One region of the Franconibacter pulveris genome, then DNA from elsewhere that is predicted to be linked to it. Evidence: predicted binding sites of a transcription regulator. Region 1 holds the regulator's gene; each other region holds the start of a gene.

Region 1 (8,052 bases):
GTCACGATGAAATTTTCGCCGCCATCCGCGCGGTAAGCGACGCGGGCGCCGCGACGCGCCAGCAGGCGGCCGCCATTATGCGCGAGTACCTCTCTGAAGAGGGCGTCGTTCAGTTTCTGCTGAAATCTTTCGCTGACGGTGAATGGCGTTTCAATGTGCCGACGCTTTGGGAGCAGTATGCCCACATTGTTGGCTGGCAGGAGGTGCCGGCGTGGCATGGCCCTTCGCTGTTTATCGCTGGCGGCGCTTCGCCTTACGTACAGGAAAAGCACCGCGAGGCCTTGCTTAAGCAGTTCCCTGCGGCACGAGCGCATGTCATTGCCGGCGCCGGGCACTGGGTGCATGCCGAAAAGCCCGAAGCCGTATTGCGCGCCATTCGTCGCTTCCTGGAAACTGATTAAAAACAAGGCGACTGGCGCTAACATGCCGCTAACGCGTTGGCGCGCCTCGTTCCCTGATGTATGATGGCGCGCTGAATGACACCCGGGCATCCGCTCCGGCAGCCTGTTTCCCCTGTCAGTAGTCAAATCATGGCCAAAGAACAAACGGACCGTACGACATTAGATCTGTTCGCGGACGAGCGTCGCCCGGGTCGCCCGAAAACCAATCCGCTGTCGCGTGACGAACAGTTGCGCATCAACAAACGGAACCAGCTCAAGCGCGACAAAGTTCGCGGGCTTAAACGCGTAGAGTTAAAACTTAACGCGGAAGCGGTTGACGCCCTGACGCAACTGGCGCAGGCGCGCAACATGAGTCGCAGCGAATTGATCGAAGAAATTTTGCTGGCACAACTCAAGGCGCTGAATAGCTGAGCCCTTAAGACCCTTTTTCTTGTATGGAAATGTGTCAGAGTGTGCACCCCACCGTGATAGCAGTTTCCGCCCTCTTCTCTGTTCTGCTATGATTGCCCTATCTGTGGGCATTTTGCCACTACCATATCATTAGGATTCAAGAGGTTATTTTTCTCATGGCAATCGTAGGCATTTTTTTCGGCAGCGACACCGGCAACACCGAAAATATCGCAAAAGTTATTCAGAAACAGCTCGGGAAAGACGTTGCTGAAGTGCACGATATTGCCAAGAGCAGCAAAGAAGATCTGGAAGGTTTCGATATCCTGCTGCTTGGCATCCCGACCTGGTACTACGGCGAAGCGCAGTGCGACTGGGATGATTTCTTCCCGACCCTTGAAGAGATTGACTTCAATGGCAAGCTGGTCGCGCTCTTCGGCTGCGGCGATCAGGAAGACTACGCGGAATATTTCTGCGATGCGCTCGGCACCATTCGCGACATTATTGAACCGCGCGGCGCCACTATTGTGGGTCACTGGCCGACGGAAGGTTACCACTTTGAAGCCTCTAAAGGTCTTGCCGATGACAATCACTTTGTTGGCCTTGCCATTGATGAAGATCGTCAGCCCGAACTGACCGCTGAACGCGTCGAAAAATGGGTTAAGCAAGTTTCTGAAGAACTGCACCTGCAGGAAATCATTAACGCCTAATCGTGAAACGGCGATAAATGTATTTTTTATCGCCGTTTTCACTTCATTGATAGATAAAAGCGATAAAAATGATTGCTACAAATTTTTAACTTTTATCCGCATATCTGTACAATACCCTTCAGGATTATCGGGTAACGAGACGGCAAGCGCCGCGCTCGCCACGTTTTGAAAAGCACTATTGCTGGACGCTTGCGGTTTTCATTTGGGCCTGTCAGTTCTATAATGAGTCGCATTCATCTTCAGCGCATCCGATCTTAAGCTCTCCGGAGCACACCGTTTAGCAACAGGACAGATTCCGCATGACTGACAATAACACCGCATTAAAGAAGGCTGGCCTGAAAGTCACGCTTCCTCGACTGAAAATCCTTGAAGTGTTGCAGGAGCCAGTAAACCATCATGTCAGTGCGGAAGACTTATACAAGCGCCTCATTGACATGGGCGAAGAGATTGGTCTCGCGACCGTTTACCGTGTGCTGAATCAGTTTGACGATGCGGGTATCGTAACGCGTCATAATTTTGAAGGCGGCAAATCCGTTTTCGAACTGACTCAACAGCATCATCATGACCACCTGATCTGCCTCGACTGCGGCAAAGTTATCGAGTTTAGCGACGACTCTATCGAAGCGCGTCAGCGTGAAATCGCTTCCCGCCATGGCATTCGTCTGACCAACCATAGCCTCTATCTCTATGGCCACTGTGCCGATGGCGACTGCCGCGAAAACGAGCACGCGCACGACACAAAGTAAGCGAAAATAGCGTTCCGTTTTTACTTTTTGTTAATAAGCCGACATAGTATGTCGGCTTTTTTTACACCTTTATCAGGCAGACGCGACGCTAATAGTCCATTTTCTTGATGCTTGCTATTTTAATATACTGGTCAAGAACTTATTTTATCTTATCTTTTTCTTACTTTTTATTTTCAGAAAAAGTAAATTATTTTACCATTCAATCAGTTACCTCCCTTAAGCGCCCCATTCGGGCTTGCAACGCCACTGGCCTGTATTGCAGTAAAAAAATCAACTCTATTAGAATAGCCCCTCGTTATTTATTCCAATAATATACTTATATATAGGTCGCCGTTATGGTAATACCTCAGAAACCCCTTGCCGAAATTTATCGCCTGTCCGATATCTTTAATGGTTACGGTAACTGGTATCGCGCAGAGAAAAATACGTCTATTCCAACGCGTGAAGGCTTTGTTTGCATTATTCGTGGTGGCCTTTTTTCCGTATTGCGTAAAAGCGATAGATTACTGATTGAAAAATGTAGCGCCCCGTCTATTCTGGGCGTTGCGCGTAATCTTAATAATAAAAACTATTTCAGAATTCAGGCCGATGCTGAGTGCCACTACCAGCTCATTCCTTTTGATAAATTTCTGAGCGAAATAGAAAACCATCAGTGTCAACCACAGTTATATAAGGTACTGGCCTGGTCTATCGACTTACTCTGCCATCGTGAAGAATTATTGCTTGGGCATAATAGCTATCTCATGATTAAAGGCAATCTGGTCACGCTTGCCGCCATGGATGAATTTATGCGAAATAAAATTAACGTAGCCGATTATATCGTTAAGCGAACCAACCTTTCTCGCAGCATGGTGATGAAAACGTTGTCGCAGTTGCGGCATGATAACTATGTAGAAATAAGTAAAGGAAAATTAACCGGGCTGCGTACGCTGCCAGAAAGCCTGTAAGCTTTTGCAGAAAGATAAAAGCCCGCCATCAGGCGGGCTTTTTATTACGGTGCTATTTAACGCTATCGACGCGGCTGTAGCGTTGACCATCCGGGCTTACCGCGCGAATCTGCACTTCGCCCTCTACCTGCGGTCGCGCGTTATTGTCATAGCGTAGCCAGCTTTTACCGTTATCCGTGGAGTATTCTGCACCCAGCCCCGGCAGGCTGGTGTTTATTTCCAGTATGCCTTTTTCCACTCTGGCGCCCGGCACCGGCAAACGATACTGGATGCCCGCTTTATCCAGTTTCGCCAGCTCCCGGTGGCCTATAAGGCTTGCAAAGCGGGCCCAGTCTGACGCGAGGGCTTTTTTATCCACCCACTGCGTTTCCTGGCCCTTATACTCGCGACCCGCCTGATAAGCCTGCTCCCAGGCGGCGCGATGCCATGCGCGCTCAGCGACAACAATAAGCCTTGGATAGATCATGTACTCCATCTGTTTATCGGTACGAACGACTTCGCTCCAGAGCTGAGCGGAAAGGCCCAGCGCGCCCGGCCAGGGCTTATCAGATTTCGCACTGAAGGTATTGCCATCGCGATCAACGGAAGTTTCCGCATTCTGCGGCAGGTTGTCTGGCGCAAAGCTGAAGATTTTACGCTCGTCGCTGAACCGCGTTCCCCAGTAATAGCCGCTCTCCGCCGGATTTACCTCATAGGGGAAATCCAGATAGAGGTAGTCAGGGTTGGAGACGATAACCCTGAAACCTTTATTCGCCCAGTCGTTTGCCGTATCAAAGCCGCCCCAGAATAGCGTGTCCCAGAAGTTAACATTAACCTGACGGGTACTGAACGCGCTGGCGTCTTTCGCATCTTTCAACCCATCCTGCCAGGCCTGCATGACGCCGATGCCGTGCGCATTTACCAGCTTGCTGATCTCAATGCCAAAGTAGCTGGAGAGGTGTTCAACGTCCGCCACCTCGCCCCGTTCAAGCAGCTTTTTACACGCAGGTGATTTTTCCCACGGCTTATTTTGTTTACTCAGATCGATAATCCCCTTCCCCTCTTCCGGATGGGACTTGTCGGTATACCCTGTTCCCAGGTAGATATTCTTCGCCTCGTCGCCGCCGGCGTGCCAGACGGTTAAAGGTTGCCCCGCCTCTTTATGCATCAACTGAACCTCAGAGATGACTTTGTCGACGAAGTTGCGTGACGAAGCGAGACAAGGATTCAGATAACCGGTTCGATCGTAATACTGAACGCCTGTCGTGTTTGAGGTGTCGGCGGGATCCAGCAGGCGGTAGTGGTTTGCTTCCTGCGCTTTTCCCGCTTCCATTAAACGGGCATAGCGCGCTTCCATCGATACCACGGCCGCCCTCGCATGCGCGGGCATATCAATTTCAGGGATAACCTCGATATGCCGCGCAGCAGCGTATTTCACAATCTCAATATAATCAGCGCGCGTGAAGTAGCCGCTGCCGTTGTTATTGCTTTCAGGCCCCGAACCCAACTGCGGCAGAAGGCAGCGTTTTTCACTGAGGTCATGGCAGCGTTTCGCCCCTGTTTCGGTCAGTTCCGGCAGTCCGGGGATTTCCAGGCGCCAGCCTTCATCATCGCTCAGGTGGAAATGAAACTTGTTGAGTTTATAAGCGGCCATTTGATCCAGCAGACGCAGCACCGCCGCTTTTGAATGGAAATTGCGTCCGACGTCCAGATGAATAGCGCGCCAGCTGAAGCGAGGCGCATCGCTCACTTCAAGCGTAGCGATTTGCGGCTCACCTTGCGCCGGGAGCAGTGAGAGCAAAGATTGCAGGCCGTAGAAGACGCCAGCGGCGTCGTATCCCGTCACCCTTGTCTCCTGCGGCTTGATTTGTAAACGGTAAGCGCCGGATACCGCCTCAGGTTTCTGAAATTCGCCTGGCGCAACGAGCGTCTTAACCGGATAGCCCTGACCGGTTTTCACGCCGAGCTGCGCGAAACGCGAAGCCACCGCCTCGCGGGAAGCAGGCGCCAGCGAAGCCAGGTCGAGCGCGACCCCGCGGCTTAAGTCCACATTTTCGGTATGCACCGTAACCGTTTTAGGGGTAGGAACAATCTGTCCTCGCAACGCGGCAGCATCCGGTAAAGCGACATCGCTATTTTTGTTATAGCGCGCCTCTGCGGTCATCAGCACATTTTTATCATCCGGCGTGCGCTTCCACTGTTCACCGAGCGGGCTGACAAACCGGGCCAGTTCTTCCGTATCGGTGTTGGCGATAATAACGGGACGACTGTCGTCAGAGGTGACATACCAGCGAGGAAGCACGTCGGTAATAAAAAGCTGCCAGTACTCATTAATAATCGGAATAGTGATGGACTGGTTTGCCGGAAAGCCCGTGAACTTATCGGTGGGTTCAAGCTTATGCAGATCGCCCATGACATGGGTGACCTTAAACTGTTCATTATCCACCTTCAGGATTTGCCGGATGCTGTGAAACCAGATAGTCCAGTTTCTGTCGGCTAGCGCATCGCCATGGTTAGTTAAGGTGATAACGGCTTTACTGCAGGCGGCCCAGTCAGCGCCGAGCGCCGCGCAGTCCACCCCGTGTTGCTGCGCGTGGTTATCCTGCACAGCATAATTAAGCGTAAACTGACTCAGTTTATTCGCCAGTTCCTGGTCTGCCCAGGCGCTGCTCATTAGTCCGGCCAGAGCGAGCGCTAAAACACTACGCTGTAATCTCTTCATTTTGTTCCCTCAGAGCGAGATAGCATTAATGAGTATGAAGCGAGAAGCATCAGAACAGGGTGAACGGCGCAATGAACATAAATTTCACGTCGCGTTCGTCCTGAAAAATATTGCCATAGCCACCACCGTAACTGGGAATAGCGGAGTGGTTGTCATACTGCGTGAAATGCAGCTTAAACGTGGCGCCTTTAGCGCGCCCTTCTACGAAGGTATAAATTGCATCAAGGCTGTAAGCCGATTCCTTAAGACGATAATCAGGATCGTAATAGCCATCGCGGGTCGGCGCGGAACCGGGCTTAGCATCCCAGGCGTACGCGTAAGACGCGCCGACAGACCATCCCGCCAGCTTCAGGTGGGTAAGGTCATACATAGCGCCGACGAACAGCGCCTTCTCACCGTTGGCGTTAAAGTCAGAACGGTTATCCCACCAGATATCCAGCCGACCGTTTGATGAGGCGTAGGTTGGCGTCATGCGTTGCAGAAAGTAGCCTTGTTGCCCGTCGGCTTTGACCCAGGTCCCTTCCAGACGCAAATCAACCGGCCCCATCCTGTAGCCAAAGGTCAACGCCTGCAGCCATGCCGTGGCGTCATAAATATCGTTGCCGGAACCGTCGCTTACTTTGTCGCGGGCGCCGTAGAATTGATAACTGGCGGCGAGCGGCCTTCCCGCAATATCAAATTTATAACTGGCTTTAGCAAAGTACTGGTCAATGTAGCCTTGCGCCTGGCCGAAAGCCGCTTCGAGAATAAAGTTATTTTTGAAGTCATACTTCGCGCCTAAAGAATGGAGATAGTCGACGCGGGTCGCTTTATCGTTCTGGTAAAATTTATCCATTTCAAGATGCCACGGCGCTTTATAAGCGTTGCTCCACATATATGAGAAGCTGAGCAGGCCCGCCTCGCCGTAGTCCGCGCTGGCCCCCGCCTCCGCGCCCTGATAAGTGCCCGGCATAAAGCTCCAGTGCGGCGCCAGAAGCGTTTGGCCGGAGGGCTGGAGATATCCGGCGCGTGCCCATAAGGGGCCATATTTAAATTTCGCGGCGGCTTTATAAAGGCTTATTCCGCTTTTATCACCGGACCACTCTTCATCGTAAGCTTTATTGCTGGATGAAAAGGCGATTTCATTTGGATGCGCGCTGTCGCCATTTTCCGCCATTTCAATTGCCGTGAAGAGCGCCACGTCAACGCCGAACAGATCTGCCGCATAGCCTGACGAAAAATCGAGATTGCCATTCCAGGTTGAATGAGAGAGATTGGTTTTATATTTATCCTCTATGACATCCTTGCGGTCTCGTTCTCGCTGCCAGTAATAGAGGCCGCCTGTCAGCGTTGAATCATCAATAAAGCCTGTGGAATAAACAGCGGGAGTAAAACTCAAAGTAGATAAAGCGCTTACGCTCGCCAGTAATAATAGCCGCGCCCTGCGCCACCTTATAAAAAGAGGCATATTAAATTCCTTCTCAATGATTACCTTATAAAAAAAATTCTCACACAGAACAAATGCATGTTTATGATTTTTTTAACACTATCGAATAGTATTTTTCGTGACATGAATTATCAATCTTTTGTTTGCACAGCATTGCCAGAATATGACACCAAGCACAAATAAATACTCTTGCGCTTTTATTAAAATAAATGCTTTATGCAATAACTTTATTTATTAAGGCCTTGCATCACCACAATCTATATTGATGGTTGCTATGAGTTAATTTAGATGAATTTATAAAGATTATAATTAGTAAAAACTGCCCGATTGTTTTTAATAAAAAGCCGAATCAGCGCTGCGGAAATGAAAAACGCCGCATTGCGCGGCGTTTTATTTTGCAGTTCGACTTATTCGCCGATTTTAGCCCAGGTATCGCGAAGCCCTACCGTGCGGTTAAAGACCAGCTTATCGGCTGAGGTGTGGCGGCTGTCGAGGCAGAAGTAACCTTCGCGCTCGAACTGGTACGCCTTACCCACTTCCGCCTCTTTCAAACCCGGCTCTGCAAAGCCCTGTTTGATAACCAGCGACTCCGGGTTGATGGTCGAGAGGAAATCGTCCGCTCCGCCCGGGTTCGCCACGCTAAAGAGGCGGTCGTAAAGACGAATTTCTACCGGCAGCGCGTGCTGTGCGCTAACCCAATGGATAACGCCTTTCACTTTGCGGCCATCCGCCGG
Region 2 (8,052 bases), 1.3 Mb from region 1:
GCCGTCGCGGCGGCGGCACCTTTTTGCGCTACCAGCTGGAACCCTGGTCGGAACAGCGCATCGTGCAGCCTATCCGCAGCCTGCTGGCGGACGACCCCGGCTACCGCTACGACATTTTAGAGGCGCGTCACGCCATTGAGGCCAGCACCGCCTGGCACGCGGCCCTTCGCGCCACCCCCGCGGATAAAGAGAAGCTGCAAATTTGCTTTGACGCGACGCTGAAGTTTACCGAGCAGGATGACCCGGACCTCGCCGCCCAGGCGGATGTGCGCTTCCATCTGGCGATTGCCGAAGCGTCGCACAATATCGTGCTGCTACAGACCATGCGCGGTTTCTTCGACCTGCTGCAATCCTCTGTCATGGAGAGCCGTCAGCGGATGTACCTGCAGCCGCCGATTTTCTCGCAGCTCACTGAACAGCACCGCGAAATGCTGGACGCGATTCTGGCAGGCGACGCCGAGCGGGCGCGCAAAGCGGTGATGCAACACCTCGGTTTTGTTCATTCCACCATTAAACAACTTGATGAAGATGTCGCCCGCCAGGCGCGCGTGACCCGCCTGCCCGACGACCTGCTCACACTTTCCAGGGAGAAAAAATCATGATTATTTCAGCGGCAAGTGACTACCGGGCCGCGGCGCAGCGCAAGCTGCCGCCTTTTCTGTTCCACTATATCGACGGCGGCGCTTACGCTGAATATACCCTGCGTCGTAATGTGGAAGACCTTTCGCAGGTGGCGCTGCGCCAGCGCGTGCTGAAGAACATGTCTGATTTAAGCCTTGAGACAACGCTCTTTAACGAGACGCTCTCTATGCCGGTGGCGCTCGCCCCCGTCGGGCTGTGCGGCATGTACGCCCGTCGCGGCGAAGTGCAGGCGGCGCGCGCGGCGGCGGCGAAGGGCATTCCCTTTACCCTTTCCACCGTTTCCGTCTGCCCGATTGAAGAGGTCGCGCCCGCCATTAATCGCCCGATGTGGTTCCAGCTCTATGTGCTGCGCGACCGGGGTTTTATGCGCAACGCCCTGGAGCGCGCCAAAGCGGCGGGCTGTTCGACGCTGGTCTTTACCGTGGATATGCCGACCCCTGGCGCACGCTATCGCGACGCCCACTCCGGCATGAGCGGCGCCAACGCCGCCCTGCGCCGTTACTGGCAGGCGGTAACGCACCCGCGATGGGCCTGGGATGTGGGGCTGCACGGCCGCCCGCACGATCTCGGCAATATCTCCACCTATCTTGGCAAACCGACCGGGCTTGAAGATTACATCGGCTGGCTTTCGAACAACTTCGACCCGTCTATCTCCTGGAAAGACCTGGAGTGGATCCGCGAATTCTGGGACGGTCCGATGGTGATTAAAGGCATCCTCGACCCGGAAGACGCCCGCGACGCGGTACGCTTCGGCGCCGACGGCATTGTGGTCTCCAACCACGGCGGCCGCCAGCTCGACGGCGTGCTCTCTTCCGCGCGCGCCCTGCCCGCCATCGCCGACGCGGTGAAAGGCGACATTGCTATTCTCGCCGACAGCGGCATTCGCAACGGGCTGGACGTGGTGCGCATGATTGCGCTCGGCGCCGACAGCGTGCTGCTGGGTCGCGCCTACCTTTACGCCCTCGCCACGCACGGCGAGAAAGGGGTCGCTAATTTGCTAAATCTGATTGAAAAAGAGATGCGGGTGGCGATGACGCTGACCGGCGCGAAATCTGTCAAAGAGATCACGCGCGAGTCGCTGGTGCCGGCGCCGGAGTTCACCTCCGTGCTGGCGGAGTTGCCTGCGACCAGCGCGCAGACGAAACGGCATAACGCGGCGTAAGCGCCTTTAACGGCGGGTGGCGCTGTGCTTACCCGCCCTGCGGAAACAGGACTGCAAGGGTGAAGCATCCTCGGTGACGCTCACGCTTCACCTTAAAATCGGCTGAAATTGCGGCGACAGTGGTTAGCCTGCGATAAAACGGCAAGCCTCATGATGTAAAACTAACCACCCTGACAGCAACTTACCCTCTGCCCCACAACCTGCGCGAAAAGCTTTCTATCTTGCCGCTAAGACGCCGCTTCTGCATGGTTTTCGCCCAGCTGGCGGAAAGCCCGGCGGCGCTCAGCAACCGATGGTACTGCTCATCGTCGAATGGGGTGTGCCAGGCGATGGCGGCGGCCTCTTTTACTGAAACGCCGCTTACGCGCGAAACTAACGCCAGCGGCGCGTCGGCGGCGACCTTGCCTTCTGCAATTACCCGGTAAAGCCAGCCGCAGCGCGTCTTCTCCTGCATCAGACCGGAAAGGTCGCCGATGCCGGAGTGAAAATTCACTTTGAAGCAGGGCGAGCGCGGCTGGGTGACCTGAATCAGCGCGTCGCCCCACTGAAAGATATCGCCAATAAAGACATTCGCTTCCGTAAGCCCGACGGTGGAGAGGTTTTCGCCAAAAGCGGGAGCGACAAACCACGACGCCTGCTCGGGAAACTCTCGCGTCCACTGTTCATAATGCTCGCGCGGATAGTGACACAGCGCCCGGTCCGGCCCGCCGTGGATCTTTTTCTCTGCCTGTTGGTCGCCCACCAGCCCGCGGTCGGTCAGGGATAATTCACCCTCCACCTGCACTTTGCCGATAGCGCTGGGCCGCGAGCCTTCATACTCACGCACCTTGCCGATAAAAACGGTTACGGGATACTGCATTCGCGCCTCCTTATGCGGATATAAAAAAAGCGAGCCATCAGGCTCGCTTTTTAGCGGTCATTTTGCAATCTTATTTCTGAGAAGCGAAACGCTCAGCCGCTTCGTCCCAGTTCACCACGTTCCAGAACTCTTTGATGTAGTCCGGACGACGGTTCTGGAATTTCAGGTAGTAAGCGTGCTCCCACACGTCCAGGCCCAGGATCGGGTAGCCGGAAGCGCCGGAGATAGCTTCGCCCATCAGTGGAGAATCCTGGTTAGCGGTGGAAACCACGGCCAGCTTATCGCCCTGCTTAACCAGCCACGCCCAGCCGGAACCGAAACGGGTAGCCGCCGCTTTTTCGAACTCTTCTTTGAATTTCTCAACGGAGCCGAAGTCGCGCTCGATAGCCGCTTTCAGGTCGCCCTGCAGGGTGGTGCCTTTTTTCAGGCCTTTCCAGAACAGGCTGTGGTTAGCGTGGCCGCCTGCGTTGTTGCGCAGAACGGTTTTCTTGTCCGCCGGCACCTGATCCAGTTTGGTGATCAGCTCTTCAACCGGCAGGTTAGCGAATTCCGGCAGGCTTTCCAGCGCCGCGTTGGCGTTGTTAACGTAAGTCTGATGATGTTTGGTGTGATGGATTTCCATCGTCTGCTTGTCGAAATGCGGTTCCAGGGCGTCGTAAGCATACGGCAGGGAAGGCAGTGTATAGCTCATAATCATCTCCATTTATTGTCGGGCGGCAGAGGGGTGTTAACGCCGCGTAAGCAGTGGGTTCATTATAGTTAATTAAGTGATATTGAAAATGTTTATCAATGCCGCAGTTTTAATAAGGTTATAAATTTTCTTTCTAATGCCTGGAATAGACGCAGCGCAGCGTAAATCACTTGTCTGTGCAACGCGCCGTTTACCCGCGTGAAGCGGGGCTTGCAGCCCTTCCTGTGATGTCGCGCGTCCTTCTTCCTTTTTCGCAAAACATCTAATATCGCCCACGCATCGCTTTCATTTAAATGAAACGAAGTGTGAAGCAGCGCGCCGCGCCGGGCTTTATGACGCTTTATTAAGAGAAACGCCGAACTGCTGGCGCCATACGCGGGGCGTTACGCCCGTCTCACGCGTAAACACCACCGAGAAGTAATTGCTGTCTTCGAAGCCGCAACGCGAGGCGATCTCGCTAATCAGCATCTCGGTATGGCGCAGCAGATATTGCGCCTGGCAGATGCGCAGCTGACGCAGGTACTGGCTGATGGTCATACCGGTCTGCTGGCGGAAAAGCTGGCGCAGCGGCCGCTCCGACGCCTGGTGACGCTCGCAAAAACGCGCCAGGTCAAAATCCGTTTCCAGGCTTTTACCGAGCGCGGCGATAAGCAGATCGAGCGTTTCCCCCTGCTCCGTCGCCGCGTCGTCGGCGGGCTGATAACGGTGGCGGCGCAGCGTGATGCAAAGCTGCAAAAAGAGGCTCTCCGCCAGACACTGCGACAGCGCATCGGGCTTCACGCTCTCATGCTCCAGCTGGTTGATGAGCTGGCGCGCCTGCGCCATCCCCTGACTTCCCAGCCGCCAGCGCGCTTCGCAGCCGCGCGGCGGTTGCAGAAGCTCCGCCCAGTCCACGTTGAGGCGCAGCCGCTCGGGGCAATAGATGATGTTATGCAGCACCAGGTCGTTCACCGCCTGATAGCTGTGGCGGTCTTCGGCGCGAATGTAAAAGAGATCGCCGCAGGTGATGCGCCAGGGCCGGTCGTTAAGCACGTGCAGGCCATTGCCGCGCCACACCAGCACCAGTTCGCAAAAGTCATGGGAATGCTCGGCGAAGACATTTTGCGGATAGCGGTCCGCCACCGCGACGGCCTGGGCGGCGGTGGCGAAAAAGTCATCTTTTTTGAGGATTAACTGGTCGGCCACAACACGCCCCTGGAAGCTAAATAGTCAGAAAGTATCGACGTTTTTGGCGCGTAAGAGGGTGATTTGTCTCGCGTTACTGAAACGGGCAGTCGCGCCCGAGACGAATTTCGCGCGGCGACCAGCAAAACTCGCGCTTAAACAGCGTAGAGAAATGGTTGCTGTCGCCAAAGCCGCACTGGTAAGCAATATCGGTCACGCTCTCCTCGCTGTGGCGCAGCAGATGGCGCGCTTTAATCAGCCGCAGGCGGTTCAGGTAACGCTGCGGCGTCAGACCGGTTTGCTGCTTCAGTTGCCGGTGCAGCGTTCTGAGGGAGAAGCTGAATTTGTCGGCAAGCTGCTCCCAGCACACCTCCTCGGCGAAATGGTCTTCAAGCCAGGCGATCATCTGGTTAAGCCGTTCGTCAGCCTTGCCGCAGTGCTCCGCCAGGCTGCTTTTACGCAACAAAATCAGCAACTGCATAAAGAGGATTTCGCGGTTAGCGATGGCGGGGGTATCGGCGGCTTCGCCCAGCGCTTCTATCTGTTCGATAAGCCCGCGCACCTGCTGCAACACCTGCTGGCCCACCCGCCAGTGAGAGGCGTAGTTGCCGTCCTGCTCCTGCGGCAGCAGCCGCTCCAGCCCGGCGATAAACGAAAACGCGTCCGGCGCGCGGTAAAGCACGTTCGTCAGACAGAGGTTCTCGGTGTGCTCGAAAAGGTGCCGGTCGTGGTCGCGCACAAAGCAGACGGAGCCGCCGCTCAGCGTATAGGGCTGGCCGTTGAAAATGTGAGTGCCGGTGCCGTGCTCGACAATTACGATTTCCCAGAAGTCGTGATGATGTTCTGGAAACGCCGCCTGCGGCAGCCGCGGCTCAATCGCTACCGTGGCATTACCCGACGGGAAAAAATCAGCGCCGTACAAGACCGTCATGTTCGCCTCCTTCGCACCAGAAAGTAGCGTGATAGTAGTTAACCGCCCGTCGCCTCACCTTAAATTTCCGACGGGAAAACGCGCAAACTGCGCACGTTTTTTAAGAAACGACAGGAAAGATCCAGAAATGCGGCGAAGCTCACAGGGCCGTGCTTGGCCCTGTAAACGCTGAACTGTGAAATCCCTCACGTTTACCTTTGTTCTGTTGCCAGCCGCGGTTTAGCGCTGTCAGTAGCGTGAAGGTAACGGGCTGCGCGCCTTTTTAGACTGCGGGTAACGATTCAGACAAGGATACCCGCCATGACTCTTCGCCATAGCGTTGCCGTTGACCTGGGCGCCTCCAGCGGCCGCGTGATGCTGGCGCGTTACGACAGCGCGACCCGCGACCTGCAACTGCGCGAAATCCACCGTTTCACTAACAGCCTTAAGCCTCTTGAAGGCTTTGCTACCTGGGACGTGGATGCGCTGGAGGGCGAGATACGTATTGGGTTGCAGAAAGCCTGTGATGAAGCAAACGCTATCGACAGCATCGGCATCGACACCTGGGGCGTGGATTTCGTCTTGCTGGATAAAGCGGGCAACCGCGTCGGGCTGCCGGTTTCCTATCGCGATAGCCGCACGGAAGGGGTAATGCTGCGGGCATGCGCAGAACTGGGCCGCGAAGCTATCTATCGCCGCACCGGCATTCAGTTTCTGCCGTTCAACACGCTCTATCAGCTGCGCGCGCTCGCCGACCAGCAGCCGGAACTGCTGGCGCAGGTCGAACATGCTCTGCTGATGCCCGATTACCTCTGCTACCGCCTTACCGGCGAACTGAACTGGGAATACACCAACGCCACCACCACGCAACTGATCAACATTCACACCGGCGCCTGGGATGAAACGCTGCTGGCGTGGGCGAGCGTGCCGACGCGCTGGTTTGGCGCGCCCACCCATCCGGGCAACGTTATCGGCCGCTGGGTTTGCCGTGATGGTCGGTCTGTGCCGGTGATTTCCGTCGCCACCCACGATACCGCTAGCGCGGTTATCGCCGCGCCTTTGCAGGATAGCGACGCCGCCTGGCTCTCCTCCGGCACCTGGTCGCTGATGGGTTTTGAGAGCAACACCCCGTACGCCAGCGAGCAGGCGCTGGCCGCCAACGTCACCAACGAAGGCGGCGCGCAAGGGCGCTACCGCGTGCTGAAAAACATTATGGGGCTGTGGCTGTTGCAACGCGTAACCAAAGAACAAAACGTGAGCGACCTGCCGGGGCTTATCCAGCAGGCGCAGCAGCTTCCCGCCTGTCGGTTTGTGATTAACCCCAACGACGACCGCTTTATCAATCCACAGAGCATGAGCGATGAAATTCAGGCCGCCTGCCGGGAAAGCGGCCAGCCCGTCCCGCAAAGCGCGGCGGAGCTGGCGCGCTGCATCTTCGACAGCCTGGCGCTGCTGTATGCGCAGGTCTTGCAGGAACTGGCGCAGCTTCGCGGCAAGCCCTTTACCCGTCTGCATATCGTGGGCGGCGGCAGCCAGAACCGTTTTTTAAATCAGCTTTGCGCCGACGCCTGCGGCATCCCGGTCGCCGCCGGGCCGGTGGAAGCCTCCACCCTTGGCAACATCGGCTGCCAGCTGATGGCGCTTGATGAGATAGCGGACGTGGACGATTTCCGCCGGCTCATCGTCGCCAGCCACCCGCAGGAGGCGTTTCTTCCCCGCACAGACAGCGAAATTGCCCGCTTCGTTGCGCAGTTTCAGCACAACCCAAAAACACGTAAGGAGCTTTGCGCATGACCACTCACATTCATCAGGCCTGGGAACTGGCGAAACAGCGCTTCGCCGCCGTCGGGGTTGACGCCGACGAGGCGCTGCGCCAGCTCGACCGCCTGCCGGTCTCCATGCACTGCTGGCAAGGCGATGACGTCGCCGGGTTTGAGAACCCGCAGGGCGGGCTGACCGGCGGCATTCAGGCCACCGGCAACTACCCGGGCAGAGCGCGCAACGCCGATGAACTGCGCGCCGACCTCGAACAGGCGATGCGTCTGATCCCGGGGCCGAAGCGCCTTAATCTGCACGCTATTTATCGGGAAGCCGACGCCCCGGTGGCGCGCAACGAGATCAAGCCGCAGCACTTTGAAAACTGGGTCGCATGGGCGAGAAAACAGCAGCTGGGGCTCGACTTCAACCCCTCCTGCTTTTCGCACCCGCTGAGCGCCGACGGCTTTACCCTTTCGCACGCCAACCCGGAAATCCGTCAGTTCTGGATTGAGCACTGCCAGGCGAGCCGCCGCGTTTCCGCGTATTTCGGCGAGCAGCTCGGCACCCCGTCGGTGATGAATATCTGGATCCCGGACGGCATGAAGGATATGCCGGTGGACCGTCTGGCGCCGCGTCAACGCTTGCTGTCGGCGCTGGATGAGGTAATTAGCGAAAAGCTTAACCCGGCGCACCATATTGACGCCGTGGAGAGCAAGCTGTTCGGCATCGGCGCGGAAAGCTATACCGTCGGCTCCAACGAGTTCTGTCTGGGTTACGCCGCCAGCCGCCAGACCGCACTTTGCCTGGATGCCGGGCACTTCCACCCGACTGAAGTTATCTCCGACAAAATCTCCAGCGCGATGCTC
Region 3 (8,052 bases), 350 kb from region 1:
CTGCTCGGTGCGGAAGACCGCAAGCGTGGTGGTCAACGCCGTGTTGTTCCAGTCCGCCTTCAGCCCCGCTTCGTAGCTGCGGCCTTTGGTCGGGTCAAGGAATTCGCTGTTGATGTCGCGCTGTTCCGTTGGCTGGAAGATAGAGGTATAGCTGGCGTAGGCCGACCAGGTGTCGTTGATATCGTAAACCAGGCCCGCGTACGGGGTTACGTCATCGAACTGACTGTTGCGGATCTCATCCGGTTTGCGCTCGAGGTTGTACTGCGCGCTCCAGTCGGTATAACGCGCGCCGACGATCAGGTGCAGCGGGTCGGCAAGCGAAAAGCGCGCAGAAGCGTAAAGCGATTTCTGACGAATGGTGTCGCGGCTGTAGAGCGCCCAGTCGGTCCACTGCGGGTCCGCCAGTTGGCTGCCGTCGTTGTAAGCGTTGCCAATCGGAATGATGCCCGCGCTCGGGTAAGAGTTATCATAGTTGTTGCGCTGACGGCTGTAGCTGCCGCCGACCATGATTTCATGCTGACGCTCAAACAGCTCAAAGCCGCCGCGTATGAAGGCATCCACCGCATCCTGTTTGCGGTTGCCGCGGTTCCAGCCGCCCCACGCGCCCTGATACGCCGCCGGGTCCATATAGCCGGTGGAGCGTTCCGGGTAACCGTCCCAGTACATCAGCTTGCTGTCGAAGTTGGTTTCGGTATGCATCGCGTTAACGCGCGCTTCCCAGCCGTCGCCGAAGCGCTGCACCAGGTTGGCGAAGACTTTGCGGGAATCGTTATCGGAATAGGCCCAGTCCGCCGCCGGGTTGAACTCGCGGTCATAATGGGTGCGGCTGCCGTCGCTGTACCAGGTCGGCCAGCCGCCCCAGGTCGGGCTGTCTTCGCTGCTTTCCTGATAGTCGTAACCGAGCGAGAGCGTGGTGGTGTCGGTCAGGTCCGCATCTACGATGCCGTAGAGGAATTTTTTGCGGTAGTGGTTGCGGTCAAGCCAGGTGTCGTTGTCCTGGTAGCCGGCAATGACGCGCCCGCGCACGTTGCCCGATTCGGTCAGCGGCGACTGCAGGTCCAGCACATAGCGCTGCTTATCCCAGCTGCCGTACGTGGCGGAGGCCGAGCCCTGGAACTCTCGGCTGTCGGCGTGCTTGCGCACGAGATTGATGTAGGCGGACGGGTTGCCGGTGCCGCTCATCAGCCCCGCCGCGCCGCGCACCACTTCCACGCGGTCATAAATGGCGGAATCAAGCGCGGTATCGCCGAAGTTCCAGCGGTCGCTGACCGTGGTCGGCAAGTCTTCGTAAGCGTAGTTGTTGATGAAGAAACCGCGCGCGTAGAAGGTGGTGCGGTTGCTGTCGATGGTATTGGTGGTAATGCCTGTGGTGTTGCTCAACACCTCGCCCACCGAGTCGAGATCCTGGTCCTTGATGCGTTGCTGGCTGATAACGCTGACGGACTGCGGAATATCGCGCGGCACCAGCAACAGCTTAGTGCCGGTGGTGGTAGTTTTCACGCTGTAATCGGTTGAGCCGTCGTCGGCGGCGGCCGGGGCGCTGCTTTCCACCACGACGGTGTCTTCGGTTTTGGTTTCAGCGGCCATCGTGGCTGCAGGCAGCAGCGCTAAAGCGATGCTGGCCGCCAGTAGCGAGGGCGCAACGGCAGGCTGAGCCTGCACCTTCCTGGAGCGAATAGTGAAAGACATCATTAACCTTTTTAGTATTTGAAATGATGACGCACCGCCAGCGCAACGGCGATAAGCGCGTGTGTGGTCGTTTTTATGCAAAGATTGCGCATGAAAATAAGAATGAGAAATATACTCATTTGGTTTAATGATGTAAATGTGCGAGACAGAATGTGTACAGCGAAACGCAAACGTTCACAAAAATCGGTAAGCAAGGAGTATCGAGAAAGAAGCGTTGCCGGGCGGCCTGATGTCGCATTTGATGATGCCCGGCGGCGTACCGCCAGGCCAGCGCGTTTAATGGTGCAGCGATAAGCCCTTAATGGCTTTATCTACCGCTTTTTTCGGCCCGCGCAGGGCCAGCCCCACCAGGTTTAAGTTGTCGGCGTCTTCCGCCATAAAGACCTCCCGGTTGGCGGCGTCATGGCCCGTTGAAAACATGGCGAAAACATAAGGCACCAGCGTCAGCTCCCGCTCAACCCCTACCCGGTGCGCCTTTTGCAGGCCCGCAAGGTCGCCTTCAAACACCAGCACGGGTTGCCCAAGCATATTGCCGTACTGGCGGCCTTTGGCATCGACATAGGGCTCTCCCATGGCGTCGGGCGCGGCGCAAGCAACGCCGGTCGCCAGAAAGGCCACGACGTTCAGGCGCTGCCAGACGGCCAGATCGTCACGGACAATAATCGCTACTTTGGTATCAAACATCAGGTTCTCCGGATTCATGGACGGCAAAAGCCCATCATCGGCATTCTGACAGGGTGAAATCTAGAACGTTTGTGCAGGAAGAAAACCGCAGCGCTTGCGCAGAGCGCAGAGGTTCACTGCGCGTTCGCACACTGGCGCTGATAGGCCGCAGGCGTTAGCCGGTAAGCGCGCTGGAACCAGCGACCCAGATGGCTCTGGTCGGCAAAGCCCACCTGCGTCGCCACCAGCGCAGGCTTAAAACCCTGCGCCAGCAGCGTGCGCGCCGTACGCAGCCTTAAGCGCACAAGGTACGTGTGAGGCGATAAGCCGAACGCTTTTTTAAACTCGCGGGTCAGCCGAAAGCGGTCGACGCCTGCGTAGCGGGAAAGCTCGTCAAGGCCGATATCCAGCGCCATGCCGTCATGCAGATAGTCGCGCACCCGCAGCATCTGGCTGGCGGCATCACTGTAAACTGACTGCGGCCGGGTACAGATGTGTTTTGAGAGCAGCGCCAGCAGGTGATCGAGCGTCTGGTCGCGGGCGAGCCGCCCTTCGCCATGGTGGATAGCCGAAAAAGCCTGCACGATGGCGTTATTGAGAAAGCTGTCGTCGGTAAGGGTATGTTTAAACGCCGCCTGTAGCGCAGACACGTCGCCCAGCCCGCGCCGGGCCAGTTTTTCCGCCACCCACGCCTGCGGCAGGTAGAGCATCAGATAAGTGAAGCCTTCCGCGTGCGGGGCGTGGCCGTCATGCACCGCGCCAGGCTCGATGAGAATCGCCCTGCCCGGCGTGCTGGTGTGCAGCGAGCGGTTGCAGTTAAAGCGTTGAAGCCCCTGCTGCGTAACGCCGACCAGAATTTCATCGTGGTCGTGCGGGTCGTACGCGTGGCCGCAAAAATGAGCATGCACGCTCTCTATTCCGGTTTCCCCGTCGCGCTGCAGGTGGATCCAGTCCCGGCTTGCGCCCTGTTGCCCGCCCGTTTTCATACGCCGTGCTCCGCCTTTTAAAAAACGCTGAACAGGAAGTATCCGCATTTGTGGGGCTTCATGCAAAACAGGAGTGGAAAAAAGCGCGGAAGCGGTTCCGCGCTCTGAGGGATTATCGCTGCGCCTGTTTCATGACCTCTTCGAATTTCTCCCACGGGCAGAAGCCGTTAGCGTCGGCCGGGCAGCCGTTCAGCTCAAGCGTCACGCGCTGAGGCGGGCTTGCCAGCGAAAGCGGCGCGGCGTTGCGAAGCTGTTCGGTGCTCTGGTAGACGTACTCCACCTTCATCAGGTTCTGGTTGGTTTTTTCGTCATGCCAGCGCTGGAAAACAATCTTCCCGCCAATCGGCGTGCGCTCGTACTGGTCGTGAAGTTGATAAGGCTTGAAATCGAGCGCCGTCAGCAGCGAGGCGATATTGGAGTCATGCCCCACCAGCACCGTCACCGGCGCGCGCGTTTTGTTCTCCACCAGCGCGCCGTCGATATATTTCACCAGCGGCGCCGCCACGTTGCGCGCCACCTCGGGCGAGGTGAAAAGCGTATCCTGGTAGCCGTTTTTCAGGGCGGAAAGCTGCCGCCACTGTTCTGGCGTTTTGATCTCGCCCCACGCCACCTGGTCTTGCGGGAAGCCTTCGTAATACTGCAGCGTAAAGGCGTCCGCCAGCGAGTTGCCCACCTTCAGCGGCCCGGAAACGCCCGGCTCTTCGCCCGCATTGGCTTTAAAACTGTCTTTGCCGTGAGCCAGGTCGCACTGCTGCTTCTCCTTGCAGGAGGCGGAGTCTTTGTAGTCGGTCACCTGCTCCAGCAGCTTATAGCTTTCGTCCAGCGCATAATTTGCGCGCTGCTTTTCCATCGCCTGCACGGCCTGCTGGCTAAAGGCGCTCTCTTTGTTAGTAATAACCGGGTTAAAGGTCGGGTCCATCTTGCCCATCGCCGCCTGATGATGAACGGTAATGTCGCAGCCGGGGAAGGCGCCGTTAGTAAAGAACTGCGCGGTGGCGACGGTACGCTGAAGGCTGTTGGCGTACACGTAAACGCTCGCCGGCAGCGGGCATTCGTTCTCTTTAATAAGCCCCTGCTGCGCCAGCCATTCGCGCATATAGTGGCCCATATAGACTTCGAGCACGCCGCCTTTGGTGGTCAGCTCGCCGCCCGGCACGTCCCACTGCGGCCATTGCCGGGTAGTGGACTGCTCCAGCACGCTGCCGTTATTGGCAAGCGGCGCGCGCAGGTTGTGGCGGCTCATCATCAGCACCTGTTTAAGCTGGTATCCCTGCGGCGCGTCCTGCGCCTGCGCCAGTGCGCTGGCGGATAAAGCGCTGATAAGCAAAGCGAGTGTTAAACGGGTCATGCAGGCTCCTTTTTTATAAGTAAAGTCACCCGAGAGTATGACGTTTTTGTGACACCCCGCCGTTACCGCGCTCCCATTTAGCCAGACGAAGATCGTATTGATGCGAAATAAGGGCTTAGCGTTGATAAATATCCGGTCGCGCAATTTGCCAGACAAAGTCCGGCGTGTTTACCGCCTTATACCCGACCTTTTCATAGAGCCAGGCGGCGGTGGAGGTCACGAGCATGATGCGTCGCAGTTTCGCCATCAGCGGATGGGACTGGCAGCATTCAATCAGCCACAACCCCAAGCCGCCGCCCTGGTGCTCCTCCAGCACATACACGTCGCACAGATAGCCGAAGGTGGCGAAGTCGGTCACAATCCTTGCAAAACCTATTTGCGCCTCGTCAGCAAACAGGCCAAAGCAGAGGCTGTTCGCCACCGACAGCCGCACGGTCTCTTTATCAATGCCCTCCGCCCAGGAGGAGCGGGTGAGATAAGCGTGGATAGCGTCAATATCGAGCCGCGTTTTATCGGTCGTGATGCAAAAACGCTCGCGGCGCCAGTTAAGCGGTGTGGTCATGTTAATCCTCAGGTTGCTTATCGTTGCAGTTCCGCCACCGTCATGGTGAAGCTCAGCGGCTCGTTGTTTTCATTGGCATATTCATGGGGAACGTCGGTACGCGCCACCGCCGCGCTCCCCTGCGTAAGCGCTGTGCGAACGCCGTCGACAATCAGCGTCAGCGTGCCCTGCTCCACGTGAAAGAGCTCAAACGTGCCCTGCGGGTGGCCTGGCGAAGCGAACCGCTCGCCGGGCGGCAGGCTCCAGCGCCAAAGCTCAACCATATCCGGCCCGCTGCTCCCTGCCAGCAGCCGCGCCGCGCCGCCCTTCTCGCCCGTCCACAGCACCGGAATATCCGCCTCGTCGATCACGTGCACGTGCGGTTTGCTGGCGACATCCACCATCTCTGCCACCGAAACGCCCATCGCCGCCGCCACTTTACAAAGAATGGCGATACTGGGATTGGCCATTCCCTTTTCCAGCTCCACCAGCATCCCTTTGCTGACGCCCGCACGGTGTGAGAGCGCATCCAGGGTGAGTTTCTGCTGTTTGCGCCAGGCTTTAATGCGCAGGGCCACCGCCTCGCTGACCGACTGCACGTCGGCGCCGCTTTCAGTCAGTATATTGACTTTATTGGTCACTAGTCACTACCATGAAATAAATTAGTCATTACAGGATTATCAAATGGTCGCCATTACGCCGTCAATCGATCCCCGTGTTACCGCTCTGGCGCCCGGCTTTCGCGCGTTGAGTATTGCTGTGCAGGCCGCGCCTGTGGTTAACCCGCAGGCAGGCGAAGCCGCGCTTGCCCTGGCCTGCCGGCAGGTGCTGGCCAACGACGCCGCGTGGGCGCAGGCGCACCTGGATGCCTGGGCCCACGTGTTCCGCCAGTTTGGCGCAAAACCGAACCGCACCCCCTGCTCCGCCGAAGCGCTGCGCAAACGCGTGTTAAAAGAGGGCTCGCTGCCCGCTATCGATCCGGTTGTCGATTTATACAACGCCGTCAGCCTTCGCTACGCCATCCCGGTGGGCGGAGAGAACGCCGCCGCCTACGTCGGACAGCCGCGCCTGACCCTCGCCGATGGTCGCGAGCGCTTCGACACCCTGAAAGCCGGCGAGCCCGTTTTTGAATCGCCGGAGCCGGGCGAGGTTATCTGGCGCGATGACGAAGGGGTGACCTGCCGCCGCTGGAACTGGCGCCAGGGCGTGCGTACCCGCCTCGGCGTGGAAGCTCAACAGATGTGGTTTATTCTGGAAAGCCTGCCCGCAATGCCGTTGGAAGCGCTTCATGAGGCTGGCGACGCGCTCACCGAAGGGCTGCGGCAGATGATGCCAGGCGCGCAAATCACTACCACGCTGATTGAAAGCTAAGCAACGCCGCGCGGTGGCGCTGAGTCCTTTTTGGCGGCTATACTCGCCCTGCCCCTGAATACGCTCATTAAAAGGACTGATAATGCTGACAAAAGGTGTAGTACGGCTGCTGGCCGCCGCCGCGGCGTTAGGGAGCGCCACGCTCAGCCACGCCGTCGATTTATCACAGCTAACCGCCGCCGCGCAGCAGGAAGAGAAAACGCTTAACGCCCGCCTCGGCGTGACGGTGCTGGACACCGCCACCGGCAAAACCGCCAGCTACCGGGGCGATGAACGCTTCCCGTTGAACAGCACCCATAAGGCGCTGCTGTGCGGCGCGCTGCTAAAGCAGGCGGACGAGAAAAAAGTCAGCCTCACCGAGGCGGTACGGTTCGATAAATCCCGGCTGGTGGAATACTCGCCGGTGACCGAAAAGCACACCGCCCCGCAATTCATGAACTGGCTGCAATTGTGCAGCGCGGCGGTCAGCTACAGCGACAACACCGCCGCCAACCTCATCAGCCAGAAAGCGGGCGGGCCGCAGGGGGTCAACGCGTTTTTACGCGCCAACGGCGACAAGACAACGCGCCTTGACCGCCTTGAGCCAGCGCTGAACGAAGCCCGCCCCGGCGACGAGCGCGACACCACCACCCCGCAAGCGATAAGCCGGACGCTGCAAACGCTGCTGCTTGGCGATGCGCTGTCCGAAGCGTCGCGTAAACAGCTCATCCGCTGGATGATGGACGATAAAGTCGCCGACGCGCTGCTGCGCAAATCGCTGCCGAAGGGCTGGACCATCGCCGATAAAACCGGCGCGGGCGGCTACGGCTCGCGCTCGATTATCAGCATGGTCTGGCCGGAAAAAGGCGCGCCGCTGGTGGTCGCCATTTATATCACCCAAACTGACGCTTCGCTCTCGCAGAGCAACGCCGCCATCGCCCGCCTCGGCCGCGTCATTTTCCAGCAACATTAAGGCCCTTGCGGGCCTGTTGCCGCCCAGCGCACCGCCCGTCAGAACCGGGGCCCCTTTAATAATCGGTGCGCTTAATCAGCGTGGTGTGGTTTTCGCCATCCTGCCGCGCAATGTTGAATTCATCCACGCTCAGCAGAATAAGCATCACGCCCCGGCCGCTTTCCAGATCCATCTCGCTGTCGCTGCCGATTTTGTTCCACGCCTTCTGGATGGCGCCTTCCGGCATCGGCGCGCCGCCATCGGTAAAATGTACGCGCACTTCGTCAGGCTGGCGCTCAAAAGTCGCGGTAAACGCGCAGTCGCTCTGCTCGTTCAGCGCGTGACGAATGATGTTCGCCGCCGCTTCGCACACGGCGAGATCGAGCGCATAGCGCCACGCGTCGTCCACCGGTAAAGGCGCCATGTGTTGCGCTAACCACTGCGCGATGTCAGGCAGCGAGCTTAGGGCTGCCGGAAACGTCACAGAACCGTTCATAACGTTACGGGTTAAAACGGGACAGCG
Region 4 (8,052 bases), 570 kb from region 1:
TGATAAAGCACATGGACGAAATCCGGCTTGATGTAATCAAGGATACGCTGATAGTGGGTAACAATAATGAAAGCGCGCTTGCCGTCGCGCAGGCTATTTACGCCATCCGCCACGATTTTCAGCGCGTCGATATCCAGCCCTGAGTCCGACTCGTCAAGAATGCAAAGCTCAGGCTCCAGCACCGCCATTTGCAGAATATCGTTACGCTTTTTCTCACCGCCGGAGAAGCCGACGTTCACCGAACGGGTGAGCAAATCTTCCGGCATCTTCAGCAGTTTTATTTTCTCTTCCATCAGATCCTGAAAATCGAAGCGGTCAAGCTCTTCCTGGCCGCGATGCTGGCGCACGGCATTCAATGCGGTCTGCAGGAAGAACTGGTTGCTGACGCCCGGGATCTCGACCGGATACTGGAAGGCCATAAAGATCCCCTCGCCGGCGCGCGCTTCCGGCGACAGTTCAAGCAGATCTTTACCTTTGAAATGCACTTCGCCGCCGGTCACTTCATAATCTTCGCGCCCGGCAAGAGTGGCGGAAAGCGTGCTCTTACCGGAACCGTTCGGCCCCATGATGGCGTGCACTTCGCCCGGACGCACCTCCAGATCAAGCCCACGGAGGATTTGCTTGTCTTCAACGCTTACCTGTAAGTCTTTAATGCTTAACATGTCTTATCCTTTCTCACGCCTTAGCCGACGCTGTGCTCAAGGCTAATGGCCAACAATTTTTGTGCTTCAACGGCAAATTCCAGCGGCAGCTCCGAGAAGACGTCTTTACAGAAGCCGTTCACGATCATGGAGATAGCATCTTCTTCGCTAATGCCGCGCTGCAGGCAGTAGAAGAGCTGGTCTTCGCCAATGCGTGAGGTGGTCGCCTCGTGTTCAAGCTGGGCGCTGTTGTTGCGGCACTCCACGTACGGGAAGGTATGCGCCCCGCAGTCTGCGCCAATGAGCATCGAGTCGCACTGGGTGAAATTGCGGGCGTTGGTCGCCGTCGGCATGATTTTCACCAGCCCCCGGTAGCTGTTCTGGCTCTGCCCCGCCGAGATGCCTTTCGAAATAATGGTCGATTTGGTGTTTTTACCAATGTGGATCATTTTGGTGCCGGTATCCGCCTGCTGGTGACCGCTGGTCAGCGCCACGGAGTAGAACTCGCCGATGGAGTTGTCGCCCCGCAGGATAACGCTCGGGTATTTCCAGGTGATGGCCGAGCCGGTTTCCGACTGCGTCCAGGACATCTTGCTGTTTTCGCCTTCGCACAGCGCGCGCTTGGTGACGAAGTTCAGGATGCCGCCGGTGTTGTTGTCGCCGGGGAACCAGTTCTGCACCGTGGAGTATTTCACTTCCGCATCTTTATGGATGATGACTTCCACCACCGCCGCGTGCAGCTGATAGCTGTCGCGCACCGGCGCGGAGCAGCCTTCGATATAGCTTACGTAGCTGCCTTCATCCGCCACCAGAATGGTGCGCTCGAACTGGCCGGTTTTTTCCGCGTTAATGCGGAAGTAGGTGGAAAGCTCCATCGGACACCGCACCCCTTTCGGCACGTAGATAAAGGTGCCGTCGGAGGCGACCGCCGCGTTCAGCGCGGCGAAGAAGTTATCGTTCGAAGGCACCACGGTGCCAAGGTATTTCTTCACCAGCTCCGGGTGGTCATGAATGGCTTCGCCGAAGGAGCAGAAAATAATGCCCTGCTCCGCCAGTTTCTCACGGTAGGTAGTGGCGACCGAAACGGAGTCGAAAATGGCGTCCACCGCCACTTCCTTGCCTTCGCGCACCGGCACGCCGAGCTGGTTGAATGCTTCTTCTACCTCGTTCGTGAGATAGGCGTTGCTGCCGGTTTGCTGCACCGCGCCGGGCTCTGAGGCGCAGCTGTCATCGCAATTACCGCAGGAGGGCGCGGAGTAATAGCTGTAATCCTGATAGTTCAGCTTATCGTAATGGGCATGCAGCCAGTGCGGCTCTTCCATCTCCAGCCAGGCGCGATAAGCGCTCAGGCGAAACTCCAGCATCCACTCCGGTTCATTACGGCGCGCAGAAATAGCCCGCACCACCTCTTCGTTGATGCCTTTCGCCAGCTCATCGGTCTGCAACCGGGTGAAAAAGCCCTCTTTGTAGTTCAGGTGGCCGCCGGTCCAGGTTTTTACATCGTCAGTTGCTTCAGTATTACGAGACATAAGTTACCGCCTAAACCCCAAAACTTTCGCCGCACCCGCACTCGTGCTGCGCTTTCGGGTTATTAAATTTAAATATCTGGTTTAATCCTTCGCGTACGTAATCCACTTCGGTGCCGTCAATAAATGGCATCGCCTGGAGCGACACGTACAGACGCGCCCCGTCTTGTTCATAGACCAGATCGTCTTCTTTCGGCTCGCTTACCGTATCAAGCACGTAGCCAAATCCTGCGCAGCCCGTCTGCTTGATGCCAAGGCGCACTCCCAGCAGCTCCGGTTTTTGCGCCATCAGCGAACGGATATGGTCAGCAGCGGCAGGCGTCATGGTCAGCCCCAGCCAGCTGAAGTCTTCCGGATTGAAGGTTCCTGAATGTAATTCCATCGCGCTACCTCACAATTGATTGCCTTTCAGGCGATAACACCATGTTAGTGATAATAATTATCACTTCAACCTCTGTTGAACAGGGGTATTCGCTAAAAGGCACTTTTTAAGCACTTTTATTAAGCATAGACCCTACAGCCAGGGTTAACAGTGCGGGATATTTTTAAGTAATAGGTTGATTTATAAAGCGATAAAAAGAGGCAACCAGAACGGAGGGGTAAAAAGGTAAAGATGTATAGAAAATGTCTATTTAAGAAATAGGGGAAGAAGCGGCGGGTTAGAGCGGCGTAGCGCTGATTAACGCAAACCTTTTAAACCCCTGAAAAGTCAGCGCTAATGTCAGTTAAGCAAAAGAATATCGGGTTCGGAATAATTCAGGCGAATAGGCGTGGTCACCCCTCCGCCAGCGAGGAGAATGTCATACCGCAGCGCTTTACCGTTTCTTCAGCAACAAGCCGCTCACGAATAAGCTCATGCCGCCCAACTACTGGTACGTGAAATCAACGCTCATCACTGATAAAAAGGTGCCCGCCGTTGCATTCCCTGTTGGCGTAAACATCCGGGCCGACAAGGGAAAGGTAGCGCTGCGCGTGGCGGTATCGACCTTCACCTGTACAGCGCTATTCACACTGTAGATGGCATTATGATCGCGACTCGTCACGCGAAGCGCGATGTTGCCGCTGGTGCCGCTGTTTTTCCAGGCGCTGCTATCCTGTGAATCGGCCGTACCGGTTAATTTTGCGGTGACGCTGCTGGTGCCAGCCGGACAATTTGTTACGTTCAAATCAAAATCAGCCCACTTACCGCCATCGCCAGCCGCCAGTAAATGTTGCTTTGTGTCTTGTCCCAGATCGATAGTTTGCGTCACGGTATTGGCATCAACCGTACACGGGCTGGCCACGACCTGCCCCGTCACGGTAATTGTCGGGTCCGCTTTCACGGTCACAGGCAGTATCGCTATCGCGAAAGAGATAAAAACGTGTTTAAAGGACATAATCCACCCGTAAAAAGTACAATCTGGCTTAAATGGGCCGGCATATAAAACGCCATTAGTTGTATTGCATAGTGGTGACAATCACGGCGTTAATGGAGCCCGGCATTGCCCCGCCGGCGCTGGAATAAGCTTTTGCTTTCATTGCAATGGAGGCGGTTCGGTCAGCCTGCACTGTCTGGGTAATGGTTGCGCCATTACCGATTGCATTACCTGTGCTGACTTGCGTTAATTGAACCGCCAGATTCGTCGCCGTGCCGGAATTCTTATAATAACTACTGCCTGCGACGGTATCGGGAGTACCTGTAAAAGTGGTTTTTACACTGCTGGTGCCGGCCGGGCAGTTGGTAATAGACAATGTAAAATCAATGGGCGCGGACGACGAGCCTGGTGACGACAGCGCCGTCGCCTGAATATTGCCAAGATCGACGGTTAATCCGGTACTCCCTCCATTAACGATACAGGGCGAGGCAATAATATTTCCAGTTACGTTGATATTAACGTTATCCGCTGCGATAGCCGAAAGGGAACAGGCTGCGATTAATATCGCTGCCAGTGTTTTTATTTTCATTGCGTCTCTTCTTTACTGGTAAGTAATAGTTAACGTTGCAGAAGCATTGGCGCTTCCCGTGGTGACACTGGTTCGGGTCTGGTAATAGCGCGCCACTAGCGGAAATATCTCCTCTCCGCCAGACGATTTTTTCAGCACAATACGGTTATTCAGCGCCAGCGGAGTGCCTTTATATAAAAGCTGCACGCCAACGCCTTTAGCCACGCCGGCATTGCCCTGGCCTGACAACGCCAGTACGCCAGGCGTCGAAACATCCGGATTTTGCTTGCCGCTTAGCGAAACGTTTATATTGGCGCCGGGGTTACAATTGAGCCCCAGATATTGCGTATTCTGCGCGCCAGCCGGTGTGGTTCCTGGCGCTGAGCCAAATGACGAGGCGGGAATATTGCCAATAGGGAAACTCATATTTGGCGTTGAGAGGGAACAAGCGAGCGTCGTGATAGTCCCTCCGGTAATATTAAACGTGCCGATATAAAATTGATTAAACATAGAAGTATCGGCAATGACACCGGTGCGAATAGCGCCTGATTGTGCAGGTTCAGACGTTTTTACCAGCTCGAACTTATATAAGTTAGTCGAGTAGGTGCCAGTGTTATCATTCCACCCGTTAATTTCAATAGGAAAGTAGTGATGAAAATCGCCACCGGGGCCGTTTTCTGACACCCTGATGCCATATCCGCTTACGCCTATTTGGTAAACATTATTCCCAAACGAGGTTAATCCTGTATACATCACTTCGTGATAGGTATTCATGGCAGGGCCGGTACAGGTAAAGTTAATATCGCCGAGCACGCTTTGCGTTGCCACCACCGTTCCCGCAGGCACATCGCGCTGCACAGTGACATTGCCGAAATTAATATTCTTGGTATAAGCGGCAATATTATTCACACAACCGGCAAAAACATTTATTGAACTTAATGTTAACAGAATAAAGATAATACTCTTAAGACTCTTCATCGGATTACCTGTTGGCACACTGTATTAATCATTGCCAGACCATTAACTACCTGGGTTGAGTTAAGCGAGTAAGTCGCACGACATTGCTGCTGGCTCTCTTCTCCCCACTTGACAAGCAGTTCTCCCTGCTCGCTTAATCCGGTCAGGTAAGCCTGACCGTTATCGCCCACGATAGAGCTGGCTTTTGAATCGTTAAGCGTAACGATGGCGCCGAAGGGTACAGGAGTTGTGTCGTTACGCATCAGCGTCAACAGCGCGCGCCGTCCGACGCTTGCTACATAGTCTGCCCGGACGATGGCGCCACGGGTTGGCACTACCGTACGCGTCGTTAATTCCAGCTCGACATCATCTGGCATATTTTCAGGGTCGAGCGTGATATCATTTTTGCGATAAACAGAAAGGTTGTTGACCACGGCATACCCGCGATAATCGGTCCTGGCCCCCGTCTGGTTCTGAATATTGACGTCATGCGCGCCCGGCGCTTTAATCAGCACGTTCGTTTCGCCCAAGGGTTGAGACAACGTTACCCCATTCGCATGCGCCACAACGCCGCCCTGCAGGCCGTAATTCAAGCGGTCATTATTTTTATCGTAGCTATAACCTGCCGTGAATTCGCCATAAGCGCCTTTATAGTCGCCATTCACCAGCCCGCTGTTGCCAACGCCGTCAGATCCATACCCCTGCTGAACGTTCCAGTTCAGCGAGTGGTTTGCGAATGCTGTACCGTTGATCCCCACGCTGTGGGTGGTTCCGCCATATTTACTGCTATTAAGGCTGTAATTAGCCCATGTTTGCGGCAGGAATTTCTCCAGCGGGACGCTGATATTGAACGCCAGCAGCTGATCTTTATCGTAAGTGACCGAGTCGCTATACGCGTCTGGGTTGCCGTTTTCGCTGTAAGTCCAGCTCAGGCCATAACTAATACTGTGCCAGTAGTTGTTATATCCCACGCTATAGCTATTCATGGTTTTGCCGGTATTCCAGTAGTCTTCGCGTACCGCGCTAAGCGTGACCGAGCCCAGACTGGAACCCAGCGACTGGCTCATGGTTAACTCCATGCGGTTGCGCCGCCGACTCTGCAAGGCGGTGTCGTCCCCCCATGAATCCAGCACTTCCTGCATACCGTAGTAGCCGCGTGTGGAATAGCGGTAACCGGCGATAGCGAAGTTGGTTCCGGTATTGGCAAAGTTCTTACTGTAGCGTGCGCGCCATGACTGACCTGAAGCGCTGTCGGCATTCTGAGGTTTTGACCATGCCTGGGTCACATCGGCGGATATCGCGCCGAGGTTACCCATGTTTTTGCCGACGCCTGCCGCCAGCGAACGATAATGGCTTGATGCCTCTACTCCGCCATACACAGTGAAGCCGTGCGGCAGACCATATATTCCGGTCATCTGGCCAAACGGCGTCTTGTCCACGCTGCTGTTATATGAGCGGTACTGGCCCCCGGTAACGGCGTATTTCAAACGGCCTTCGCGCTGTAATACCGGCAGCGAAGCAAAAGGTACCGTGAAGTGCTGCTCGCTGCCGTCGGCCTCTTTAATGGTCACCTCAAGGTCGCCTGCGCCGCCGGTCGGGTACATGTCACTGATTTCAAACGCTCCCGGCGCTACGTAGCTTTGATAAATTTGATAGCCATTCTGCCGAATAGTGACTTGCGCATTGCTGCGCGCAATGCCGCGAACAACCGGTGCGTAGCCCTTCAGCGAATCGGGCAACATATCATCATCAGAGGCGAGTTGGCCGCCGCGAAAAGGGATGCTGTCGAAGACATCAGAAGGCGATGAACTGTCTCCAAGGGTCATCTGCGCCTTTAGTGGAATAATGGCGCGCTGGGCATAGGTATAGACCGTATCCCATTTATCCTGGCCGCCGGAATCCCGCGACCAGGTGGTGTAATTCCTGAGCCGCCATGGCCCAACGTTCAGCCCGGGCCGCAGGTTGGCATACTGGCTGCTGGTATCGCTACCGTTTCCGTTGCGCGTTCGATTATTTGCCCCGCTCAGCGTGTAATTCAGCAGCGCGGCGCTAATGCCTTCATCCCACATTTCAGGCGGTACGGTTCCCCTGGCCTGCATGGCGATGGCGGCCTGCGGTATGCTGACCACCAGGCGCTGGGCGCCGAACTGAAACTCTGTCGCAGCAAGCGGAATGGCCTGCAGGTTCGCACAGCCGCCGTTTCCCTTTTCTAATTCAGGAAACAGCTCGGTTTTAACACCCCAGGCCTTTAATTGTTCTATGGAAAGACATGGCACGAGTTGCTCATCGCCATTGCCCTTTTTAACGGCACTGAACTCAATGTCGCTGGTGTCAACTATCTGATCGTTAAGAATAATATCAACATGGTATTTTCCCGGCGCCTGGTCACCCGACTCGAAAGCCGTCAAATCCGCTTTGCCTGCGTCAGGGCTGCCCAGCTCAACCAGCTCCGGATTAAAATAATCATCCGCATAAACGCCAGGTGCAGCCCCCGCGAGCGCGATAGCAATAAGAAATGCCAGTCTGGCGGGTTTAATATTGTTATATTCCCTAACCATCATCATTTAGGTCACCTTCAGAGCAGAGTCGCCGTTTAATTTATTTTTTACAGGGTTGCCTTATGCGCTTCTCCGACTCCGCCATAATCATTAATGACTTTATATGTCACCCTGGTATCGCTAATGCCAGCGGGTAAATTAAACTTCGCCGTTGCATGGGGCAAAACATAAGAGACGTCGTCTAGTTTTTTTCCGCCGACGCTAATCTCGTTAAAATTAATGATGTAATCGCCGGGGTTCTTAACAACAAGCTGATTCCCCGAGCGCTGCCAAAGCAGTTGCCCAACTAATTCCTCAGGCATTTTTGTTTTTAAAGCCGCCGGGCGATAAATGAGTTTTATACGTGTCTTAACAGCAATCTGCAGGGTGTTATCTTTCTTCGAGGCGGACGGTATTGCCTTAATATTTAGCCAAAACAAACTTTCTCTATCTTGTGGCAAAGCACCC

The links. Region 1 encodes Fur, which represses iron uptake genes when iron is present. Its sites were predicted from a motif close to ATAATAATGAGAACNACTATCAA; they were not measured.
Region 2: the regulator Fur is predicted to act here: its motif matches at 3,431-3,453, upstream of sodA (superoxide dismutase [Mn]).
Region 3: the regulator Fur is predicted to act here: its motif matches at 1,786-1,808, upstream of fhuE (ferric-rhodotorulic acid/ferric-coprogen receptor FhuE).
Region 4: the regulator Fur is predicted to act here: its motif matches at 2,591-2,613, upstream of sufA (Fe-S cluster assembly scaffold SufA).

Annotation. Positions count from the first base shown of each region.
Region 1 is NZ_CM165555.1:1,367,152-1,375,203, reverse strand. Features, by position in the region: gene ybfF (esterase) at 1-401, shown strand, start outside; gene ybfE (LexA regulated protein) at 531-812, shown strand; gene fldA (flavodoxin FldA) at 968-1,498, shown strand; gene fur (ferric iron uptake transcriptional regulator) at 1,798-2,244, shown strand; gene ACU4F7_RS06515 (helix-turn-helix domain-containing protein) at 2,580-3,191, shown strand; gene ACU4F7_RS06510 (beta-N-acetylhexosaminidase) at 3,244-5,892, opposite strand; gene chiP (chitoporin ChiP) at 5,942-7,339, opposite strand; gene glnS (glutamine--tRNA ligase) at 7,726-8,052, opposite strand, start outside.
Region 2 is NZ_CM165555.1:84,246-92,297, reverse strand. Features, by position in the region: gene lldR (transcriptional regulator LldR) at 1-602, shown strand, start outside; gene lldD (FMN-dependent L-lactate dehydrogenase LldD) at 599-1,804, shown strand; gene yiiM (6-hydroxyaminopurine reductase) at 1,986-2,663, opposite strand; gene sodA (superoxide dismutase [Mn]) at 2,734-3,354, opposite strand; gene rhaR (HTH-type transcriptional activator RhaR) at 3,685-4,539, opposite strand; gene rhaS (HTH-type transcriptional activator RhaS) at 4,613-5,449, opposite strand; gene rhaB (rhamnulokinase) at 5,750-7,222, shown strand; gene ACU4F7_RS00435 (L-rhamnose isomerase) at 7,219-8,052, shown strand, end outside.
Region 3 is NZ_CM165555.1:1,018,805-1,026,856, reverse strand. Features, by position in the region: gene fhuE (ferric-rhodotorulic acid/ferric-coprogen receptor FhuE) at 1-1,689, opposite strand, end outside; gene ACU4F7_RS04870 (DUF2000 family protein) at 1,966-2,373, opposite strand; gene ACU4F7_RS04865 (helix-turn-helix domain-containing protein) at 2,487-3,338, opposite strand; gene agp (bifunctional glucose-1-phosphatase/inositol phosphatase) at 3,451-4,686, opposite strand; gene ACU4F7_RS04855 (GNAT family N-acetyltransferase) at 4,802-5,248, opposite strand; gene ACU4F7_RS04850 (helix-turn-helix domain-containing protein) at 5,266-5,868, opposite strand; gene ACU4F7_RS04845 (B3/B4 domain-containing protein) at 5,912-6,598, shown strand; gene bla (class A beta-lactamase) at 6,681-7,550, shown strand; gene ACU4F7_RS04835 (ATP-binding protein) at 7,606-7,953, opposite strand; gene ACU4F7_RS04830 (STAS domain-containing protein) at 8,030-8,052, opposite strand, start outside.
Region 4 is NZ_CM165555.1:1,938,062-1,946,113, reverse strand. Features, by position in the region: gene sufC (Fe-S cluster assembly ATPase SufC) at 1-662, opposite strand, end outside; gene sufB (Fe-S cluster assembly protein SufB) at 683-2,170, opposite strand; gene sufA (Fe-S cluster assembly scaffold SufA) at 2,181-2,549, opposite strand; gene ACU4F7_RS09325 (fimbrial protein) at 3,034-3,543, opposite strand; gene ACU4F7_RS09320 (fimbrial protein) at 3,599-4,111, opposite strand; gene ACU4F7_RS09315 (fimbrial protein) at 4,124-5,068, opposite strand; gene ACU4F7_RS09310 (fimbria/pilus outer membrane usher protein) at 5,065-7,605, opposite strand; gene ACU4F7_RS09305 (fimbrial biogenesis chaperone) at 7,653-8,052, opposite strand, start outside.